4 regions of the Vibrio sp. 2130-1 genome follow, and region 1 is predicted to be linked to each of the others. Evidence: predicted binding sites of a transcription regulator. Region 1 holds the regulator's gene; each other region holds the start of a gene.

Region 1 (5,716 bases):
CTAATTCACTTAGAATCTGTAGAAAATCTTCCCACACAATGATTTGGCGGATCTCCCCTTTATCGGAGCCGTAAATATTTTTTGCAAATTTGTGGGCGATATCGTCGAAATTGCGGTCTTCTGTCACTTCTGCTGAGTTATCATAACGGATTGTGCCGCTATTCTGGCACAAGGAAAGCAGGAATAAAGAGGGATACCCTCATTTTTATTATCAATTGATGTTTTTTCGGACTATTTATGTATGTTTGAGCTGAAAAAAGTAGTGTCAGCCATGCTTATGCCCCTTCCGGCATTGCTGCTGATAGGCTTGTTGGGTCTTGCTCTCATTAGTTTTACTACAAAACGTAAAACTGGCTGCTTCGTTGTTCTATTCTCTTTTGTTGGCATTTTTCTTGTTGCCTTCCAACCTGTTTCAACCAAGCTTCTTATGCCGTTAGAGCGAGAGCATAAAGCCTTTTTGCCAGTTTCTGGCACCATCGACTACGTGATGGTTTTGGGGAATGGTCATGTTATCGATGACGAAATTCCACCCACCTCGCAGTTAAGCCGTGCAGCATTAATGCGCTTAACTGAGGGCATTCGTATTTTAAGAATGTATCCAGGCGCGAAATTAATCTTATCCGGCTATGCTGGCGGATCTGAAATTAGCCACGCGCGAATGATGGCGAACGTTGCCCTAGCCTTAGGTGTAGCAAAATCCGATATCATTTTATTAGAGGATGCAAAGGATACGTGGGAAGAGGCACGTCAAGCTGCTGCATTCGTTCAGCAAAAGGAGATTGTGTTAGTCACTTCTGCGAGTCACATGAGCCGTGCATTGTATGAGTTCAACGCAGCAGGCATTAAACCAATCCCAGCCCCGACCAACTTCTTAGCTATTAGCGAAATCAGTCAACCTTGGGATAAATACTCACCTAAAGCGCGTTACTTAGAACAAACAGAGCTTTATTGGCATGAGTACTTGGGCAGTATTTGGCAAAGGTTGCGTGATACTGTCGGGCAAACACCAATGGTTGAAGCAAACTAGTATTATCTTGAAGCCACAAAAAAGGAGAGCCGAAGCTCTCCTTTTTCTTTTTACGATTGAGTTATGCTCAAACTAGTCACCAGCAAACATATAGCCTTCGCCGTGTACCGTTACAAAAATCTGTGGGTTCTTAGGATCGAACTCCATTTTTGCGCGCATACGTCGAATAAGAACATCAATGGTGCGGTCATTCGGCGCATCCACTCGATGGCTGATCATGTTCAAAATACGCTCACGACTTAACACCTGGTTAGGGTAAGACGATAATGCCACCAAAAGTTCATACTCTGCTTTAGTTAGTTTTACTGGCTCACCGTTGCGGCTAAGTGCGCGACGTTGAATGTCGAATGTCCACTCCCCAAAGCGCACAATGTGCTCTTCACTGGTTTCATTCGCTTTCGAGCTGCCACTGCGCGCTGCTGAAATACGCCACAGCAAGTTTTTAACGCGAACTAACAGCTCTCTCAATTCAAAAGGTTTTGTCACATAATCGTCAGCACCCATTTCTAGGCCTACGATTTTATCAATGCTATCCGTGCGTCCTGTTACTAATATGATACCAATATCCGATTGGCTACGTAACTCACGAGTAAGCATCAGGCCGTCTTCACCAGGCAGGTTAATATCCAGCATGATCAGGTCTACATCGCCCGCTTGCAAAACTTCACGCATTTCTGCGCCACTCTCTGCTTCGCTGACTTGGTAGCCCTCATTTTGGAAATATCCCGCAAGCTTACTACGAGTTACAACATCATCTTCTACGACTAATACGTGATAGCTCATTTACACCACTTTTCTGTCTTCTTATTATCCAAGACGTATTCTATTCATAACTAGTAACATTTCTAGTCATAGATACATTAAAACGCAAGATTTAGCGTTTTTATTGATTCAAAACAAGCTTGCCCATTGCTATTAATAAACGGTCATTTTTGACCATAAAACATAACAATTATAGTTACTGCTATTCATTTTAATTGATTACACTTAGGGGATATCCCTAATTGACTTTGTGATGCATGACTTGAAGCATCATTCAGGAGCCCAAAATGCAAGAAGTGAAAGCTTTTAATGAAAAACGCGCTGAAATTTACTGGTGGTTTTCGAGCTTGTTCGCAAAAGAACTAACAGAGAAAGAATTGGAAGCCTATCACAGTGTTGAAATTCGCAGTTTTCTCGCAGGTTTAGGTGAAAATGAGTCGCTGAAACCAGCTGTTGATAGCCTAGTTGATGCATTGAATCGGTTACAAGATCGTGAAGATGCACAACTAGAGCTTGCAGCTGACTTTTGTGAACTGTTTTTGAAGACAGAAAAATACGGCGCTCTTCCTTACGCATCCATGTACATTGGTGAATCAGGTTTACTGAATGACAAGCCAGCTGAGGAAATGGAAAAGTTGATGGCTGAATTTGGCGTTCAAGTAGACGAAAAACTAAAGGAACCTGCGGATCACTTAGCCGTTGAGCTCGACTTTCTCGGGAACATGATTATCCGCTCAAACGAGCTTGAACAAGAAAAACACATGGAAGAAGCCTTCGTTAAACAAAACGACTTTATCCAGCAACAATTGATGTCTTGGTTACCTCAGTTTTCAGACAAATGTAAAAAATTCGACGAATTTGGATTTTACTCGAGTGTCGCGAAACTATTAGTTGCATTTTGTAAACTAGACAGCGCCTACCTTCTTGGTGAATAATTGCCGCCTATTTTTAGGGAGCCTGCCTATCGGGCTTCCTGTATGCCTGAAAGTGACCAATTGTAAGTAACTTGGGTATAATATTCGTTTGCCTTAACTTAGCGCAAAGACGCTTGGTTATTTAGCAGTCAAAATGTGACTTCAAATACACAAATCTCTTGCTGAAAACATTGCTAGTCAGTCCACATAGGGCTAAAATGTGAGCGCAAACGATTAAATATGATTTATATGTAAACCGCTGAAATATAGCGGTTTTTGTGTTTTCTTAACAGGTTGATGGCAATTTCTCATCAGATAGAAAAAAGATAAAATTCATCGACCGATGCTGCTACGCACCCTTTTGTCGCACTTGGATCAACCGCTGCCGAGACACTTAGCGCCAATTTTAGATTGCTAGGTGTGAAACCATTAGAGCATCAGGTACATCCAATACGACATATTTCAGTAGCTCGATACAGGACACCATTTATGGCCACGATAAAAGACGTTGCTCGCTTAGCCGGCGTTTCCACTACGACAGTTTCGCACGTTATCAATAAAACGCGTTTCGTTGCAGAAGCAACGCAAGAAAAAGTAATGAAAGCCGTTGACGAGCTGAATTACGCGCCAAGTGCCGTTGCACGCAGCCTAAAATGCAACTCAACTCGTACGATTGGCATGTTAGTAACTCAATCAACTAACCTATTTTTCTCAGAAGTGATTGATGGCGTTGAGAGCTACTGTTACCGCCAAGGCTATACTCTGATTTTATGTAACACAGGCGGGATTTACGAAAAACAACGCGATTACATTCGTATGCTGGCTGAAAAGCGCGTTGATGGCATCCTAGTGATGTGTTCTGACTTAACCGAAGAACTAAAAGAGATGCTTGACCGTCATGCGGACATTCCTAAAGTGGTCATGGATTGGGGCCCAGAGAGCTCACAAGCAGACAAGATCATGGATAACTCAGAAGAAGGTGGCTACATTGCAACCAAACATCTGATTGACAATGGTCATACGGATATCGCTTGTCTAAGCGGTCATTTTGAAAAGCTTGCTTGCCAAGAGCGCATTGCAGGTTTCCGTCGCGCAATGAGCGAAGCGAACCTAGCTGTAAATGAAGACTGGATCCTTGAAGGTAACTTTGAATGTGATACGGCCGTATTAGTTGCAGATAAAATTACCGCAATGGACAAGCGCCCGACGGCGGTATTCTGTTTTAACGACACAATGGCTCTAGGCGTAATGAGCCGCTTGCAACAAAACGGGATCAAAATTCCTGAAGATATTTCAGTGATCGGCTACGACAACATCGAGCTTGCAGAATACTTCTCTCCACCGCTAACGACTATCCACCAGCCTAAACGTCGTGTTGGTAAAAATGCATTCGAAATTCTACTTGAGCGTATCAAAGATAAAGAACACGAAAAACGAATTTTCGAAATGCAACCTGAGCTTGTAATTCGAAATACTGTGAAAAAAATGAACTAAATTTCACTGTATTTAACCGTGTTAAATAAGCGCTCTACAGGGGCGCTTATTTTTTTGGAAAAATTAAGCAATCTCTAATACTTCACCCCGCTCTAATAACAATTGACTAACGTTAACTCCCTGTTTTATATAAATGTAATATATATTAAGAACTCCTTTTCAAAGGCCAATTTGCACCTTTCCATATGCAAAATAGAGCATTCAATCTATCATTTTTATTGAACTAAAATCACACTTTTAACGCTAAACCGTGATGTTAATTCAATATAAGAAGTATGCTCATTGTGTCACGCACAGGGCAAACCATTCGAAAGAGTGGGACGCAAAGCCTCCGGCCTGAACCATATTACGATATGGAAGGTAGCGGGGTTACCGATGGCAAGTGTGTAAGCAATGACTTTACTCTGTAATGACATTGTTTTTACGCATGTTTGCTACTCTCTCGGACCTGACTTTTGGTGGCGTAATATTAATTACACCGAGATAACAAAACATGGATAAACCGATACTCAAAGACTCTATGAAGCTATTTGAGGCACTTGGTAATATCAAGTCGCGCTCAATGTTTGGTGGCTTCGGACTATTCGCTGATGAAACAATGTTTGCACTAGTGGTAAACAATCAGCTTCATATCAGAGCAGACCAAAAAACTTCATCTGACTTCGAGCAACAAGGGCTAAAGCCTTACGTTTATAAAAAACGTGGCTTCCCAGTCGTTACAAAGTACTACGCTATTTCCAGCGATTTATGGGAATCAAGCGAACGCTTAATCGAAGTAGCGAATCAATCATTGAAAAAGGCAAAGCTTGAGAAAGAACAGCAAGCAAGTACAAAGCCTAACCGTTTGAAAGATTTGCCTAACTTACGACTGGCTACCGAGCGCATGCTAAAAAAAGCCGGCATCGAATCCGTAGAGAAGCTTGAAGAGGAAGGTGCGCTTAACGCCTATAAAGCGATAAGAGATACGCACTCTGCAACCGTCAACATTGAGTTGCTATGGGCACTAGAAGGTGCTATCAACGGCACTCATTGGAGTGTGGTACCTCAAGCTCGCCGAGATGAGTTGATGAACGGCCTCCAATAAAAGTCGGCCTAAAAACTATCTTGTAAAACCGCAGTCTAATCTGCGGTTTTTTTGTGAAATTTTTTCGGTTTTCCTACTGTCTTATTACATATATCCCAAATTGGAATCAAAATTATGAATAAGAAACTGATTTTAGGTCTCATCCTACTAGCGGCTATCGTCTTTTTAGGTATTAACTTTGGCCAGTATTTAACCTTAGAGAATGCAAAAGCCCAACAAGAAGCACTAACTACATACATCGATCAGAATTTTGTATTCTCGGCTGCGATTTACTTTTTTACCTACATTGCAATTACCGCTTTTTCTATCCCAGGAGCGGCAGTAGTCACCTTACTTGGTGCAGCCTTATTTGGTTTTTGGACAAGCTTGCTACTGGTTTCTTTCGCTAGCACTATGGGGGCAACACTGGCCTTCTTGAGCAGCCGATACTTATTG
Region 2 (5,716 bases), on a different contig from region 1:
GCTGCTTAAAGTTCACTTGCATCTCACAGCGACCATAACTTACGCCATCCATACCGTTCCATTGGCTGAAGTTGTAGTTCGAACGGTCACCGTTTACTTCACCAATAGCAGGAGTTAGGTTGTGCAAGTCTGCTTCCATCAAACGAAAAGTTTCGTCTTTTTTCTTACAGTTTTTACGTCCGCCATCTTGCCAGCATTGACGCTGGTGGCCAAATTGCCACGCAGGAACAACGTGCTCCCATTCGATTCGTGCAGCCCGTTTTTCTTGTTTACGGACTTGGTAGCCGCAAGAGGCTAAATCGGGTAAGCCTTTCTTGCCTTGCCATTGAATGTTACAGCCACAGTAGAAGCTTGTTGGATGGTCTTGATAAATTTTGACCGCCTCACGTTTGGCAGCAGAGAATGAGCTCGGTGGCGCGGCAATCGCAGTGCTAGAAAGCGCGATAAGCAACAGAGAGAGTAAGTATTTCATGATAAAAGTCTTTATAAAGTATGACTTTATTCATGATAACACGCATAAAATAGCTTTAGTGATGAGTAAGTTAACAATAAGTGGCGAAGGGAAGGTTTTGATCAACTCGATTTTTATTTTGGGAACGCAAGTAACACTATGAGGTAAGGGCTACGATAATTGAATGCCGGTGAAGTTAAGTGGTTGGCGACATTTTTGACAAGAGTACGTTGCCTCTTTGCGCAGTACTTTATTATGACGGCGAATCGATAGAGGGTAGGTCATACAACCACAACGATACTCAAAGGTTTTACCTTGAACGGATTTTACTTCAAAGCTGTGAGTGGTTTTGGCTGGTACGTTAAATACGGCTTCCATGACGCCTTTCCATTCTTTACCGTGAGGCCTAACTCGCCCGTAAACCTGATAAGTAATCAGGTGCGCTACCTCATGAGGAATGACTTCATCTAAGAATGCTTGGGTGTTTTCGCGAAATAAAACAGAGTTTAGGCGTACTTGATTTAATTGAAGGTAGGCTTTTCCTGCCGCTTTCCCACGAACGTCGAAGGTGATTGTTGGAATCGGGAAAGAACGTTTGAAAGCTTGTTCCGCCATCGCGATACAGTCCGCCATCACTTGCTTGGCTTTATAGCTGAGTTCTATATCCACAATTCACCTCGATAAATCAAATAAAAAAGCCCCCGCATTTGCGAGGGCCAGATCATAGCATCAGTTAATTATGGTGTGTGTTTTTTCTTGATGGTGGCATGGTAAGCGTGCCATGTACCGTAGCCTAGAATTGGCATGGTAAACAACATTCCGATCCCGTAGGTCGCAAAGCCGATAAGAATACCGCCACAGATGATCGCTGCCCAAACAATCATTGCTGGAATGTTGGATTTCACTGTATTAAAGCTGGTAAATACAGCGGTCATCATGTCTACGCGACGCTCCATCATGAGCGGAATAGAAAAGGCTGAAATGCTAAACACCAAACAAGCCAAAACAAAGCCAACTAAAGAGCCGATGACAAGGAAGGGTAGGAACTCACTTAAAGGTGCCCCTTGAACAGAAGGGTAGAGTGCATGAAGTAGAGCGGCAATGCGCATCCAAAATATCATACACACTGCGAGTAACACGGCGAACGCCCATTGAGATGTTGAGTTACGACCGATCGCTTTCATTGAATGGAACAAGCTTGCTTTGTGTCCGCGCTCTCTCTCCCAACTGGCATCATACAAACCCAGCGCGAGAAACGGACCAATTAACATGTAAACAATCAAACTGGGCATGACGACTAAGTGTGTGCCTTGCCACTGTACGAGCAAAACAATGCCTATCGCAGCTGCCATAAAACAGATGCCATAGAAAGCACTAATAAGCGGCATTCGCACGAAATCATGCAGACCTAATGCGAGCCAATGAAAAGGTGCAGAAAGATTGACCGTATTGCACGGTATGGTTCTGGCGTATTCGTTGTCTGGCACTTCCTTTCGCTTGTTGTGGAAGTCCGATGGATTAACAGTTCGAGGCATAACTCCTCCTTGATTTATTCCCACATTATCCGCTTATACCAACTGACAGCGGTTTTTGTTCAGTCAAACTTGAAGCGACTTTTTCAAGTTTACATCTGAGCATTGGCTTAGTTTGGTATCGGCCATAAAGATGCTTAACTCATGTCTTTACTTAAGTGTTGCTTCCACAGTCGCCAGCATCCGACGTCTCTATTTAAATTGGAATTAACAATATTTTAACTATTGGCGGAGATGGGATAATTTACAAATAATTGCTTAAAATTTATTCGGTATAAAAATGAGGGAGAAACAGGACTGCTTTGTGGGGCAGGGCGGTATGAGCCGAAATGACTAGATAAAAGTTGCTGAAAATAAAAAGCCCCCACCATAAGCGAGGGCTTGATTGATTCTTGCTTAGCTTGATTATTTGATGCCAGCGAAATCGCGTAGAAGTGCAGCTTTGTCTGTCGCTTCCCACGGGAATTCTTCACGACCGAAGTGACCGTAAGCCGCTGTCTTCTTGTAGATAGGTTGAAGAAGGTTAAGCATTTCTTGTAGACCGTATGGACGTAGGTCGAAGAATTGACGAACCGCTTCAATGATGATGTCGTGAGGTACTTTCTCAGTACCGAACGTTTCCACCATGATAGACGTTGGATCAGCAACACCGATTGCGTAAGAAAGTTGGATCTCACAACGGTCAGCCATGCCTGCCGCTACGATGTTTTTCGCTACGTAGCGTGCTGCGTATGCTGCACTACGGTCAACTTTTGATGGATCTTTACCAGAAAACGCACCGCCACCGTGACGAGCTGCGCCGCCGTAGGTATCTACGATGATCTTACGACCAGTTAGGCCACAGTCACCCATAGGACCACCGATTACGAAGCGACCGGTTGGGTTAATGAAGAAGTTTGTTTCTTTGTTGATCCACTCAGAAGGTAGCACTGGCTTAATGATCTCTTCCATTACCGCTTCACGCAGGTCTGAAGTTGAGATTGAGTCACAGTGTTGAGTTGAAAGAACAACCGCGTCGATACCAACGATGTTACCTTGATCGTATTGGAATGTTACCTGAGATTTTGCATCAGGACGCAACCAAGGTAGTGTGCCGTTTTTACGAACTTCTGCTTGCTTTTGAACAAGACGGTGAGAGTAAGTAATTGGCGCTGGCATTAGTACTTCAGTTTCGTTACAAGCGTAACCAAACATGATGCCTTGGTCGCCTGCACCTTGTTCTTTAGGGTCAGCTTTATCAACACCTTGGTTGATATCTGGCGACTGTTTACCGATTGTGTTTAGTACCGCACAAGAATCTGCGTCAAAGCCCATATCTGAATGTACGTAGCCGATTTCACGAACGGTTTCACGAGTTAACTCTTCGATGTCTACCCATGCTGAAGTCGTGATTTCACCACCCACCATTACCATACCGGTTTTAACGTAAGTCTCACATGCAACACGAGCCTTTGGATCTTGCTCTAGAATCGCGTCAAGAACCGCATCAGAAATCTGGTCTGCAATTTTATCTGGATGACCTTCTGATACTGACTCAGAAGTAAACAGGTGCTTAGCCATGTTAGCTCCACTATATCTGGTTTAAAACTGGGGAATGATAAACTCTCCAGCGCAAATTAATACTAATTTTTGTAGGTGTATCTACATCTAGACGTCTATTCTAAATTTGATTGCTCGAATTACAAGCTCTTTTTTGGTTTTTGTTATAACCAAACGTTTGCCTGATTTATTGATAATTTTAAGAACTTCGAACGATTTGGCGCGAAAGGTGCAATATTTGTGAGGTTTTGGACTGGAAAACGTTTGCACACCCAACAGGGCTTTGAGAGAATTATGACCTACTTTTCGTTTCGCTTAATGTACTCAGGAGCAGACATGTCGTCTCGTAAACATCTTGCCAATGCAATTCGTGCTCTAAGCATGGATGGTGTTCAACAAGCTAACTCAGGCCACCCAGGCGCACCAATGGGTATGGCTGATATCGCTGAAGTTCTTTGGCGCTCTCACCTAAACCATAACCCTTCAAACCCAGAGTGGGCCGACCGCGATCGCTTTGTGCTGTCAAACGGTCATGGGTCAATGCTTATTTACTCTCTACTGCACTTAAGCGGTTACGAGCTATCTATTGACGATCTGAAAAACTTCCGTCAATTGCACTCAAAAACCCCAGGTCACCCAGAGTACGGCTACGCGCCTGGTATCGAGACAACAACGGGTCCTCTAGGTCAAGGCATCACTAACGCTGTTGGTATGGCGATCGCAGAGAAAGCACTAGCGGCACAGTTCAACAAAGAAGGTCACGATATCGTTGACCACTTTACGTATGTGTTCATGGGTGACGGCTGTCTAATGGAAGGCATCTCGCATGAAGCATGCTCTCTTGCAGGTACTCTTGGTCTAGGCAAGCTGATTGCATTCTGGGATGACAACGGCATCTCTATCGACGGTCACGTTGAAGGTTGGTTCTCTGACGATACACCTAAGCGTTTTGAAGCGTACGGCTGGCATGTAATCCCAGCAGTCGATGGTCACGACTCAGACGCGATCAACGCAGCAATTGAAGCAGCAAAAGCGGACCCACGTCCTACGCTTATCTGTACCAAAACAATTATCGGTTTCGGTTCTCCTAACAAGTCTGGTTCGCACGACTGTCACGGTGCACCACTAGGTCACGATGAAATCCAAGCGGCTCGCGAATACCTAGGTTGGGAGTACGGCCCATTTGAGATCCCGGCAGATGTTTACGCTGAGTGGGATGCAAAAGAAGCGGGCGCCGCGAAAGAAGCAGCTTGGAATGAAAAATTCGAAGCATACGCTGCAGCTTACCCTGCTGAAGCGGCAGAGCTTAAACGACGTCTAAACGGCGAACTTCCTGCACAGTGGGAAGAAAAAGCGAACCAAATCATTGCCGATCTTCAAGCAAACCCAGCGAACATTGCATCACGTAAAGCATCGCAAAATGCACTAGAAGCGTTTGGTCAAATGCTTCCTGAGTTTATGGGTGGTTCTGCTGACCTAGCGCCTTCTAACCTGACCATGTGGTCTGGTTCTAAGTCTCTAGAAACGGAGGACTTCTCTGGCAACTACATCCACTACGGTGTACGCGAATTCGGTATGACTGCTATCATCAACGGTATCGCATTGCACGGTGGTTTCGTTCCTTACGGCGCAACATTCCTAATGTTCATGGAATACGCTCGTAACGCAATGCGTATGGCTGCGCTGATGAAAATTCAGAACATCCAAGTTTACACGCATGATTCGATCGGTCTTGGCGAAGATGGCCCAACTCACCAACCTGTTGAGCAAATGGCGTCTCTACGTGTAACTCCAAACATGAGCACATGGCGCCCATGTGACCAAGTTGAGTCTGCAGTTGCATGGAAACTAGCGATTGAACGTAAAGATGCACCAACTGCACTTATCTTCTCTCGTCAAAACCTAGCGCAACAAGAGCGTACTGCTGAACAAGTCGCAGACATCGCGAAAGGTGCTTACATCCTGAAAGATAGCGAAGGTAAGCCTGAGCTAATCCTTATCGCAACAGGTTCTGAGGTTGAGCTTGCAGTGAAAGCCGCTGAGCAACTAACTTCAGAAGGCAAGAAAGTACGCGTTGTTTCAATGCCATCAACAGATGCATTCGACAAACAAGACGCCGCTTACCGTGAAGCTGTACTGCCATCAGACGTAACGGCACGTATCGCTATCGAAGCGGGCATTGCTGATTTCTGGT
Region 3 (5,716 bases), 230 kb from region 1:
CCTATTTTCGGTTTGATGTGGAAACAGAACATTGCGGAATTGCGCAAGCCTGAAGATCGGTTGTGGGATGCCGCATTAAAATCGATGTCTTCTCGTAAAAGTGATGAATCCAATTTGGTCCGCTTAACCCAGCTAGCTAAACATGAAGGGATCAATGAATTGCGAGTCGTTATGCCATATTCGCTCGATGTTCAGCAAATCGAGTACATAGAATCTCGCAGTCAGTTGAAGGTGGACACGTCAGAACAAGATGTTCTTAACATCAAGTTTTAGGCTGAGTATTTCCACTTCATCGATGTACTACTTAACAATAGTGCAATGAAAAGCGACCTCAAAGTAGGTCGCTTTTTTATTTTGAGGTTTTTGTCACAGGTCTTAGGAAGTGTGATGAATATAGAGTATTTGCACTTAAATTAACAAAAATGTAACGTTTGGAAATGCAATTGTCATAACTAGCTTCTAACTTTGTGTTTTTAGGACAAATTACCGACTAAGTGGTTGGTACTGTAAGTTCGAATTAACGTCCCTTATTGGCATACAAGGATGATCGAGTCACCACGTCATTTGGGCATAAAAACAAACACAATAAGAAAGGAAGTCAATATGTCTTTGTCTCGTCGAGACTTTATGAAAGCTGCCTCTTCAACGGCGATTGTTACCGGGCTGGTGGGCTGTGGTAGCGATGCTAGTGAATCTGTTGCGGTTACCTTTGAGCACGGAGTGGCGAGTGGAGATCCTACTCAAACACAAGTAATCATTTGGACTCGTGTTACGACCTCAGCAAGCTACGCAGATGTAAGCTGGCAAGTTTCATCTAACGAAAATTTTACTGATATCGTGCAAAGTGGCACTTTTGCCACAGACACGAGCCGAGATTTCACGGTAAAAATCGATGTTCAAAATCTCAACGCAAATTCTCGCTACTACTATCGATTCATGGTTGGAGATGTCACTAGCGAAGTCGGGCAAACTCAAACATTACCAGAGGATGGTGTAGAAAAGGCATCCATGGCGGTTGTTTCTTGTGCAAACTATCCTGCTGGCTATTTCCATGTGTATCGAGAGATTTTAAATCAACATGAGCAAGACCCGTTTGATGTGGTGCTTCATCTCGGTGATTACATTTATGAGTATGGTGCTGGTGGCTACGCTAGTGAAGATGCTGAGGCACTAGGGCGAGAGCCAAGCAAAGGCACTGAATGTATTACCTTAGATGATTACCGAAAACGGTATGCGCAATATCGCCAAGATGCTGATCTGCAAGCGTTACATGCGAGCCTACCAATGATTGCTGTCTGGGATGACCATGAGCTTGCAAATGATACTTGGAAAAATGGTGCGGAAAACCATCAAGAAGAGGAAGGCAGTTTTAATGATCGTCGTGCATCTGCGGCTGCCGCGTGGACAGAATGGTTGCCCGTTCGTGAAAACACTTTCTCAAACATGCTGATTTACCGTCAGTTTTCGTTTGGAAGTTTAGTCAATTTGATGATGCTCGACACGCGACTTGTGGGGCGTGATAAACCGTTGGATTATTTCTCGCTCAGCTCACCAACGATGGAAGCTATTGGCGGTTTAGTTGCCCAGTCGCGCAGTCAAGACCGAGAGCTGTTAGGCGCTGACCAACTCGCTTGGCTGATGGATGCGTTCAGTACGCACGACGCAACTTGGAATGTGCTAGGGCAACAAGTGTTAATGTCTCGTATGGAGTTGCCAAGTTCGGTTATGACCGCGATGTTTCAATTGTTTACTGCCACTGAAGAACAAAAAACAGAGGCGTTATTAGCGGTAAACTCTGCGATTACGGGTTATCTCTCTGACCCAAGTTTAGATACCATTGCTTTGCCATATAACCTAGATGCATGGGATGGTTACTACGTTGAGCGAGAGAACGTTTATCAACTGGCCAAAGCCAGCAGTGGTAACTTTGTCTGTTTGGCAGGAGATACGCACAACGCATGGGCAAGTGAGCTTAAAGACGTATCTAAGCATCCTATCGGGGTAGAGTTTGCGACTAGCTCTGTGAGTTCCCCTGGGTTAGAGGCCTACCTCGCGTTAGACCCTGTTGCGATCGCTCAAATGGAATACACGCTGCCGCACTTAGTGTCAGAATTACAGTGGGCAGACATCAAACAGCGTGGCTTTATGCGCGTTACTTTTACGCCCGACAAGGCAGAGTCGACCTGGTATTTCGTATCAACGATTAAAGACAAAACATATCAGGTGACGACCAAGTCAGCCTCTACAACAGATGGCACTACGTTAAATATCGGCTAAACTGAGCCTAATACGAAAAAAGTCCGCAAGCTAGTGCGGACTTTTTATTGGAAAGCATTTAGCAATCTAGCGACAGTGCTAGTCAATCAATCCGTATTCTTTGCTCAGAACTTCGATGATTTCCGCTTTCGGATTCTCACTCAAATGAATCGGCTTGCCTGTAATCTTCTCGGCAATACCAATGTAGGTGCTCGAAATCGCCATCAAAGATTCGACGGGTAAAGCATTATCACGAGCGAGTGCTTCACGCTCTGGCATACGTTCTTTATTTAGCAAGATATCTGGGTCAGGGAAGTGGTTAAGTAGGAACTGGCGGAAACCTTCTTTTGAGTTCTCTACGATGTGACCTGCTTGGTACTCTTTAGCATCCCATATACGAGACGAGTCTGGTGTACCCACTTCATCCATGTAAATCAGCTTTTCATTGCCAGCAGCATCATGAACATAACCAAATTCGAATTTGGTATCGACAAAGATTTGGTCAATTGCTTCTAATGCTTGGCTGATAACGTTAAAGCCTTCTTTCAGCAGTTTTTCGTAGAGTGCGATATCGTCCGCAATTGAGAAGTTAAATGCTTCGTAGTTGTCTACGATATTTTGACGAGTAATATTAACGTCATCCGCTTCTGGCACACCGGGAATGCCTTTTAGAATGCCTTTTGTGGATGGGGTCATTAGCAATTCTGGAAGTGCTTTGTCTTTTTCTAACCCTTCAGGAAGTTGGATTCCACAAAACTCGCGCTCGCCATTTGCGTAAGCGCGCCACATCGAACCCGTGATGTATTTGCGGCAGATGGCTTCGATTTTTACCGGTTTGGCTTTTTGTACAATCCAAACAAAAGGGTGAGGAATGTCTAGAATATGGCTATCTGCTAAGCCATTTTCTTTGAACAGTTTGAACCAGTGATTAGAAATCGCATTAAGCGCAGCCCCTTTACCCGGGACACCATTAAGACCACCTTCAGCATGCCAAATACAATCGAACGCAGAGATTCGGTCGCTAATCACCATGATAGCCAAAGGCGCATCTGGCGCGACATTGTATCCTTTTTCTTTGATCAGTCGGGCGCTGTCTTCATCAGTTAACCAGTAAACTGAACGAACTTTTCCACTATGAACGGGTTTATGGGTGCGAATTGGCAGGTCGTCATTGACGGCAAGTACTTGATTAGCAAGGCTCATTGCGACATTCCTATCATCTTAATCAAACGTCAGAAAGAGAAGATATTCAGCAAAATGTGGGCGCTGAATAAATCGAATGTGGGCATCATACCAGAACTATTTTAACTCGCCAGAGAAAAAGCAAACGTTTGCCTGTTTTCTTTAATACAAAAAAATGCCCCCTTAAAAAGGAGGCGAGATGCAGGATGGATAACGTCGATCTTGTTAGTGGTACTTATTAACTCTGCCTTCGACGAAAAAGACTTCACACTGATAACGTTGAGCAATATCGCGAAGCATTGATTGATTCATTAGGGCAATCTTGTTCGATGCGACGACAGCGCTAGCGTTACCAGACTGAATAGCTTTAATCACGATTTCCACTTCAGAAAGCTGTTGAGACGGCTTCATCTGAATGATGTTTTTACAGCAAATATTAGAAGCAGTGAGTTGTTCAAAGTCTGGACGAGGGCAGTCTGCTGTAAACAAAATCCATTGTTTCTGCTGCGATAAAACAGCCAGCTTAGATAGAAGCTGATCCGAAACGGCCATGGGCTTAGTTGCTTGTGCCAATACGTTGTAACGAGAGTATGTATGAGATTGACTTTGTAACTGCATCTTACTGTTCCTTTATACATGCTGTATGTCTATACAGTAGTTTGTTTTGGCGACCTGATCAACCAGTTTCTCAAAAGTTATTTGCGGTTTTTTGAAAAGGAAATAAAAGAATTTTACTTTAAGTAATTGAATTTATTTGTTTATTTTTCATTTCTGATATGTCTAACATCAATTTAAAAATGTGAGGTGAGTAGAAAGTTGGACGAGAGACATACAGGGGTTTACTACTGTATATACAGGTGTTTTTCACGGACAGTGGTTTGTATACAGTGGAAGAGGGCTGATAACCGATGCGACATGCTATGTAGGATAGGAGGGAATACGAGATAGAGATTGGAAATAGGCTTGGGAGATCAAAAAAGCGCCTTATAAAAGGCGCTTTTGAAAATCTGTTCCATTGATTCCGTCTTGCTTAGCTCGCTCGTTGCAAACGTTCGCGCATTTGCAATTCGCCTTGGTTAAATAGGCGCACGTCGATTTTTGCCATATCGTAACAAGCTTTACATGAGTAGTGGTGCTTGCCATCTAAATAATCGTGACGAGTTACAAGACTAGGTTTTTTACACCAATCACAGGTGCCTTCTTCAGTGAACATTGATTTTCTCCCCACCTAGATTAATTTGAGTCGTTAGGTGTTATTTTGCGCCGGGCATTATGGCATAAAAGCGCGACTTAAGTTAAATGTCTGTTAATTTCTTTGAGAGGGAGATCGATTGCGGTGTTTGATTATATGGGAATAAAAGCATGGTAGCCAAAGTATCCTGACCTATTTTTACTGTTTTGTAACATTTTGTGAGACGAGCTTAAAGGCATGATTGAGTCGCTTCATTTCTTCTTCACTGCCCCTTGTGTCAGGATGATAAAGCTTTGATAACTGTCTATAGCGTAGCTTGATTGCCTGTAAATCAGGGATGGTTTGTGGTGTGTAGCCAAACATAGCACACGCGACGCTTAGCTTATGGTTTTCTGCCTGAGTTTTGGATTTCTTAAATTCTCTGAATACTTTCTCTAACTGACGCTTCAGCTGCTTGTTCGTAAACTCTAGCTCTTTTATTTTTTCCGCCATTCGTTGATTTTGGCTTTCCCCTTTGGCTTCACGCGCTTTTCTATTCTGCTTGAGTTTTTTGATCACGAGGAAACTTAAGCCGCTGATGATGAGTATCGCCGCTAGCCAAATCAGCCATAGAAACGGCGAGTGTTCTACTTTGGGGTTTGCAACTGTGCTTTTCTCTTCCTGTGCTTGCTCCGCCTTTTTATCGAGCGACTTTATTTGCGAGACTTGTTTAGCTCGCAGTTGGTTGAAGCGCTGCTCTAACAGTTGATTATAAGCCTGTTCTGCTGCTGGATTATGCTGAGAAGCCATTTGATACAAAGCTTCAGTCAATTGAGATGCTGTGACCTTATCTTGATTGCGCTGAATAAAGTTAGCGAGAAGAAAGCCCCGATCGGTTGGGTCATTGAGTGCGATAGAGGTTAGCCAATATAACGCTTGTGTTTCATTTTTTTCGCCATTTATCCCTTTAGCAAAGTCGTTCGCGAGCTGTTTTTGCGCAGGGAGGTAACCTTGGTTGGCGGATTGCTCTAGCCAGTAACGCGTTTCTGGTGAGGCTTCAGCTTCGTTTGATGCCAATAATTGTTGTGCGTACTCGTATTGTTCGAT
Region 4 (5,716 bases), on a different contig from region 1:
ATGGTTTTCTCAAGCTTAGGTAATGCATCTTCAAGCCAAGTAACGGAATCGCCACAGTAAGACTTACCAAGCCTTAGAAGTGCTTGAGCAGGCTCAATCGCAACAACTTCACACCCATGCTCAGCCATCCATTTCGCGTCTCGACCAGAGCCCGCGCCAACATCTAACACACGATCTCCAGCCTGGGGCCAGAAGACTCTCCAACTCGCGTGGACATCCTCAAACTGGATCGATGTGTATTGCTTCGCGAAAGAGTCGGCGTGTCGGTCATAAAAGTTAGAAGTGGCAGGCATAAAGGTTAACGAAAGGTAATTAATATGCGTCCATATTAATTGCTAGAAATTGCAATGGCTAGAATGCCATTCAAAAGTTGTAGATAGAGTGGCAATTACAGCCAAAAACCTAAAAACGACAAAGCCCCGACAACTCAAAGAGTTATCGAGGCTTTTGAATAAATGGCACGCCCTATTGGATTCGAACCAATGACCACATCCTTAGAAGGGACGTGCTCTATCCAGCTGAGCTAAGGGCGCGCTACAGGGACAGGATTATACGAGTTCAAACGGGTAAATCAACGGGTTTTCATAACATTCTGATCTGAATGCCTAAAAAAAGTCCATTAAAACGCTTAATGTTCAAAAACACCACAAAGCAAACGTTTGCGTATGGATGTTGATAAGAAATTCTGCGACAATGCGCCGCAGATAATCTGCCTTCTTAATTTATAAGGAAAGTCATGACTGCTCAAAATATAGACGGAACTCTCATTTCCCAAACTGTTCGATCCGAAGTGGCTGCACGTGTTAAAGCACGTGTTGAAGCTGGGCTACGTGCTCCTGGTTTAGCAGTGGTTCTAGTTGGTGAAGATCCTGCTTCTCAAGTTTATGTCGGTAGCAAACGCCGCGCATGTGAAGAAGTTGGGTTTGTTTCTAAGTCTTTTGACCTTCCTGCGTCTAGCTCAGAAGAAGAGTTACTAGCGCTGATTGATGAATTAAACAACGATGATGAAATTGACGGCATTCTAGTGCAATTACCCCTTCCTGCGGGCATAGACACAACACATGTTTTAGAGCGCATTCACCCAGAGAAGGACGTGGATGGCTTCCACCCTTACAACGTTGGCCGTCTTTCGCAACGTATTCCAAAGCTTCGCTCTTGCACGCCAAAGGGCATCATTACCCTACTCGACCGTTACAACATTGAGCTGCGTGGTAAACATGCGGTTGTGGTTGGCGCATCAAACATTGTTGGTCGTCCAATGACACTTGAGCTGCTGCTTGCGGGCTGCACAACAACAACATGTCACCGTTTTACCAAAGACCTAGAGAGTCATGTGCGTCAAGCTGACGTTGTCGTGGCTGCGGTTGGTAAGCCTAACTTCATCCCTGGTGAATGGATTAAAAAAGGCGCAGTGGTGGTCGATGTCGGTATTAACCGTCTTGATTCAGGCAAACTAGTTGGCGACGTGGAATACGACAAAGCACGTGAAAGTGCGAGCTTTATTACTCCTGTTCCTGGTGGCGTTGGCCCAATGACCGTCGCAAGTTTAATTGAGAACACGATGCTCGCTTGCGAACAGTTCCACACAGACAAATAACGTAAAACTTCAGATACGAAAAAGGCTCCGCGAGGAGCCTTTTTGCTAATTGTTGATATCTATTTCAATTACAGACTTAAAATCACGCCCGCAATAGAAGCGCTCATTAAGTTCGCCATGACACCAGCGATAATCGCACGGAAACCATGCTTAGAAACAAATGCACGCTTTTCTGGTACCAAAGAGCCCAACCCACCAATCAGCATCGCCATGCTTGAGATATTTGCAAAGCCACACAAAGCAAACGTCACGATTGCTTGTGAGTGTTCACTAAGTTGAGACTTCACTTCTGCAAGCTGGATGAAAGCGACGAACTCATTCACCACAATCTTGTTACCAATCAGCGAGCCTGCTGTGGTTGCTTCTTGCCATGGTATACCCAACAACCAAGCGACTGGCGCAAACACAAAACCTAGGATGAGCTCAAAACTTAATGGTGTCCCAATTAGATCACCTATCCAGCCTAACATGCCGTTTAGCATTGCAATGACACTAATAAACGCCAGTAACGTACCACCGACCGATACAGCAATGCGTACACCCGCCATGGCACCATCGGCTAATGCTTCAACCACGTTAGTTGCACGTGGAATTTCAACTTGGCTAATGTCGATATCTGCTGCTTTATCCGTATCTTCTGGCATTAAAATTTTTGCCATCAACAAGCCGGCAGGTGCCGACATAAATGCAGCAGCAATAAGATAATTGAGGTCGACACCCAGTGATGCGTAACCAACCAACGTTCCGCCAGCAACTGACGCTAAACCACCTGTCATAACTGCAAAGAACTGCGAGTCAGTCATGTGTTTTAGGTAAGGCTTTACCATTAATGGTGCTTCAATGGTGCCAACAAAGATATTCGCCGTAGCAGACAAAGACTCAGCACGACCGATACCTAGCAGCTTTTGAATACCACCACCGATAAAGTTAATGATTTTTGGCATCACACCAATGTGATAAAGACCTGAGATAAGAGAGGAGAAGAAAACGATGATACCCAGAACATTGATCGCAAAGGTGAAGCCCCCTGTCGCCAAATTACCGAATAAAAACGCAATGCCCTCTTGACCATAGTTGATCAAATTCGACACAACACTGCTCACTGAATTCAGCGCATCTCGTCCTGCTGGTACATATAAAACCAACAACGCAAACAGTACCTGCAAAGCAAACGCAAACGACACCGTTCTCAGCTTTATATTTTTTCTATTTGTAGAAAGTAGCCATGCTAGGAATAGTATGGCTACGATACCAATAATTGAGTTCATAAAATGAATCCGACAGAAGGGGGATATGGAAGGCACCGGATTGTATAGCGGACTCAAAATGCTGCAAGTTGAGGATGTTAACAGTGTGAAAAGTTTAAGCGACCAATAACTGACCAACAAAATAACCAATTGAATTTATTGAAGATAAACGTTTGCTTATTTTAATTATTTCCATATGGAAAATATGTTTCTGGTTCAGGAAAAATTTTTGTGAAGTGAATCACCTTATGTGTCGTTCTACAACGTCATTGATCCTGTTATTTAGGAATAGAGATGTAAGGCGCCAAACGTTGGTCCCAATGACAAGGGTTGCCGATCTTCTGTTTGATAAAGTTAATCACTGCGGATATTTTTTTTGGCATATGCTGGCGGCTTGGGTATACCGCATAAAACGGCATCGACTGGCTGGCTTTCCAGTCAGGTAACAGCTGTATTAACTTACCCGTTCTAAACTCATCCCCCAGCAAGTAAGTGGCAAGGTAGGCAATACCCCAACCTGCAATAGCCGCATCCCGAACGGCTTCTGCCAGATCCACTGAATAGTTACCCGAGACTTTTACGTTCAATTCTTGCTGATCTTTGGTAAACGCCCACCCCGTATAGTCACGCTCCCAGCTTCTGTATATGAGGCAGTTATGAGCAGATAGGTCATCCGGTTCTGCTGGCGTGTCATGTTTCAATAAGTAATCTGGCGATGCCGCAACAACAAACTGGCAATCCGTCAAACGCTGCGCAATGTAACCTTCAGGCAAATGCTCGTTGTTGGTTACCCATAAATCGAGCCCTTCGGCTAACATATCGACCTTATAGTCAAACAGATGTACTTCCACTTGAAGTTGAGGATACAGTTCGCGTAACTCTTGAATCGCTGGAATAATATGTAAGGTACCAAATGATTGCGACAACCCAAGACGTACCAAACCTGCTACTTCATCCCGCTGGGTTTCCATCTCTAATGTGGCGCTGCTCACCGCTTGTACCACTTGCTCACAGTGATGAAAAAAGGTTTTCCCTGCCTCAGTCGGCGTAAAGCTTCGCGTAGTGCGTTGAACAAGCTTGATACCAAGAGACGCTTCTAACTGACTCAACTGTTTACTCACATGAGACACCGACACGCCTAAGCTCTTTGCAGCAGCTGTGAAGCTTTTGTGTTTAAGAAGAGCGGAGAAAATCACCATTTGTGCGGCACGTTCAGATAACACGCTTTACCTCGATTTGGTTATAGAAAAAACAAAGGGCTCCGAAGAGCCCTTGTATTGAAGACTGAATGCCAAATTGTTTGATGGCAGATCAGTATTTAATGCGGTCAGCCAAGTGACTCACAGCAAGTGCGAAGTAGTAAGAGCGGTTCCACTTCATCAATACGTTGTAGTTATTGTAAACCAGATACGTACGACCATTCTCGTCGTCCGGCATGATCAACCATGCTTTGATGTCTTCATCCAGTTTTGGCAACGGGCTACCGTCATATTTTGTGATACCTAATTGGCTCCACTCTTGAAGGTATTTGCCTTTTTCAGCCGTGCGCCCTTCTAGGCTGCGATCAATATTTTTAGGAACCTTAACTTGGCGACCCCAAGTATATTTATCATCCCAACCAGACTTGCTCAAATAGTTAGCGGTTGATGCAAACACGTCCGCTTCAGATTGCCATATGTCTTTTTTACCATCACCGTTGCCGTCAGCAGCAAAACGAAGGAAAGAGCTTGGCATAAACTGGCATTGACCCATCGCACCAGCCCATGAGCCTTTAAAGTTCTCTAGCTCAATATGGCCTTGATCGAGGATCTGAAGTGCCGACATAGTCTCTTTACGGAAAAACTCTTCACGACGGCCTTCAAATGCCATTGTGGATAGTGCATCAATCACTTTAAAGTTGCCGGTAAACTTACCAAAGTTACTTTCAACTCCCCAAAGCGCCACAATAAAGCGCGGGTGGACACCGTACTCATCGCCTATACGCTTTAGCTCAGTATAATGCTCTTTGTAGAGTTGTCTGGCTTGCTTCACCTTCCACTCAGGCACCGCGCGAGGAATGTACTCATCCAATGTCAGTTTCTTTTCTGGTTGGTTTCGGTCCGCTTTTACTGCTCGGGGCTTGTACTCAACATTAGCAAAAGCAGCACTAATGACCTGCTCTGAGATACCTTTATCACGAGCTTCAGCACGCAGCTTATTCAAGTATTCATCAAAACCCTCGCTACTTGCAAAAGCCGAGGTACACATACCAACGCTAAGCATGGTAGCCAGTATCTTTTTCATATTGCCCTCCTTGAGCAAGGCAGAAATCCCAGATGAAAAACGATGACGTTATTCGCCTTTCTGCTGGGCTTTTTGTTCTTTGTACTTTTCTAATAGGTTCTCCGGCGGCGGTGGAACCTGAAGAAAGAAGCCATCATTTTGTAATGAAGCCTTCACTTTTTCGATATCAACTTGTGCCAATTTACGGCCATCAAGTTTAATCGTCATGACAGCGATAGGCTTACCGAACATCTGCATTAAGGTGTCAGGAACCTGTGAAAAATCATCCTTTTTCGGAATATAGAGATAAGTACCTTCTTTTTTCGAGCTTTTATAAATAGAACAAAGCATGACACGCCTTTTATGCTGATTTAGCCGCGTTGAGTGCGGATTAGGTTGAAAACGTCAAATTCTCGCAAACTTAATAGCAAATTTGAGATTAATTCACCTATTTGCCCACGAGAGAACTTGCTGCGTCAAAGGATGAAATATAACATGACATACCTAGTTTAAGGCAACGCTCTTTCAATAAAGGCAAGAAGTCCACGATGACCCATTCACCAGACCTTAAAGGTAGCAGTTTTACATTGTCAGTTTTACACCTTTCTGA

The links. Region 1 encodes PurR, which represses purine synthesis genes. Its sites were predicted from a motif close to TNANGNAAACGTTTNCNTNA; they were not measured.
Region 2: metK (methionine adenosyltransferase) is a predicted target of PurR. The motif match lies at 3,689-3,708, and genes of this name have one in related genera.
Region 3: R7Q09_RS04020 (phosphoribosylaminoimidazolesuccinocarboxamide synthase) is a predicted target of PurR. The motif match lies at 3,576-3,595, and genes of this name have one in related genera.
Region 4: R7Q09_RS17545 (NupC/NupG family nucleoside CNT transporter) is a predicted target of PurR. The motif match lies at 3,006-3,025, and genes of this name have one in related genera.

The regions. Positions count from the first base shown of each region.
Region 1 covers NZ_JAWOUT010000002.1:95,019-100,734, reverse strand. The annotation lists gene cmoM (tRNA uridine 5-oxyacetic acid(34) methyltransferase CmoM) at 1-127, opposite strand, end outside; gene elyC (envelope biogenesis factor ElyC) at 242-1,027, shown strand; gene torR (two-component system response regulator TorR) at 1,100-1,810, opposite strand; gene torD (molecular chaperone TorD) at 2,077-2,724, shown strand; gene purR (HTH-type transcriptional repressor PurR) at 3,193-4,197, shown strand; cyclic di-GMP riboswitch class I at 4,485-4,574, shown strand; gene R7Q09_RS03000 (TfoX/Sxy family DNA transformation protein) at 4,691-5,281, shown strand; gene R7Q09_RS02995 (TVP38/TMEM64 family protein) at 5,396-5,716, shown strand, end outside.
Region 2 covers NZ_JAWOUT010000030.1:16,494-22,209, forward strand. The annotation lists gene endA (deoxyribonuclease I) at 1-472, opposite strand, end outside; gene R7Q09_RS23445 (SprT family zinc-dependent metalloprotease) at 623-1,120, opposite strand; gene R7Q09_RS23450 (DUF2189 domain-containing protein) at 1,189-1,986, opposite strand; gene metK (methionine adenosyltransferase) at 2,389-3,543, opposite strand; gene tkt (transketolase) at 3,859-5,716, shown strand, end outside.
Region 3 covers NZ_JAWOUT010000002.1:323,380-329,095, forward strand. The annotation lists gene R7Q09_RS04010 (hypothetical protein) at 1-273, shown strand, start outside; gene R7Q09_RS04015 (alkaline phosphatase D family protein) at 604-2,277, shown strand; gene R7Q09_RS04020 (phosphoribosylaminoimidazolesuccinocarboxamide synthase) at 2,356-3,459, opposite strand; gene R7Q09_RS04025 (SulA-like leucine-rich domain-containing protein) at 3,664-4,056, opposite strand; gene R7Q09_RS04030 (hypothetical protein) at 4,469-4,651, opposite strand; gene R7Q09_RS04035 (J domain-containing protein) at 4,829-5,716, opposite strand, start outside.
Region 4 covers NZ_JAWOUT010000012.1:64,111-69,826, forward strand. The annotation lists gene R7Q09_RS17530 (class I SAM-dependent methyltransferase) at 1-293, opposite strand, end outside; tRNA gene R7Q09_RS17535 (tRNA-Arg) at 457-533, opposite strand; gene folD (bifunctional methylenetetrahydrofolate dehydrogenase/methenyltetrahydrofolate cyclohydrolase FolD) at 737-1,597, shown strand; gene R7Q09_RS17545 (NupC/NupG family nucleoside CNT transporter) at 1,666-2,865, opposite strand; gene R7Q09_RS17550 (LysR family transcriptional regulator) at 3,123-4,067, opposite strand; gene R7Q09_RS17555 (lytic transglycosylase domain-containing protein) at 4,156-5,127, opposite strand; gene R7Q09_RS17560 (YcgL domain-containing protein) at 5,176-5,457, opposite strand; gene minC (septum site-determining protein MinC) at 5,655-5,716, shown strand, end outside.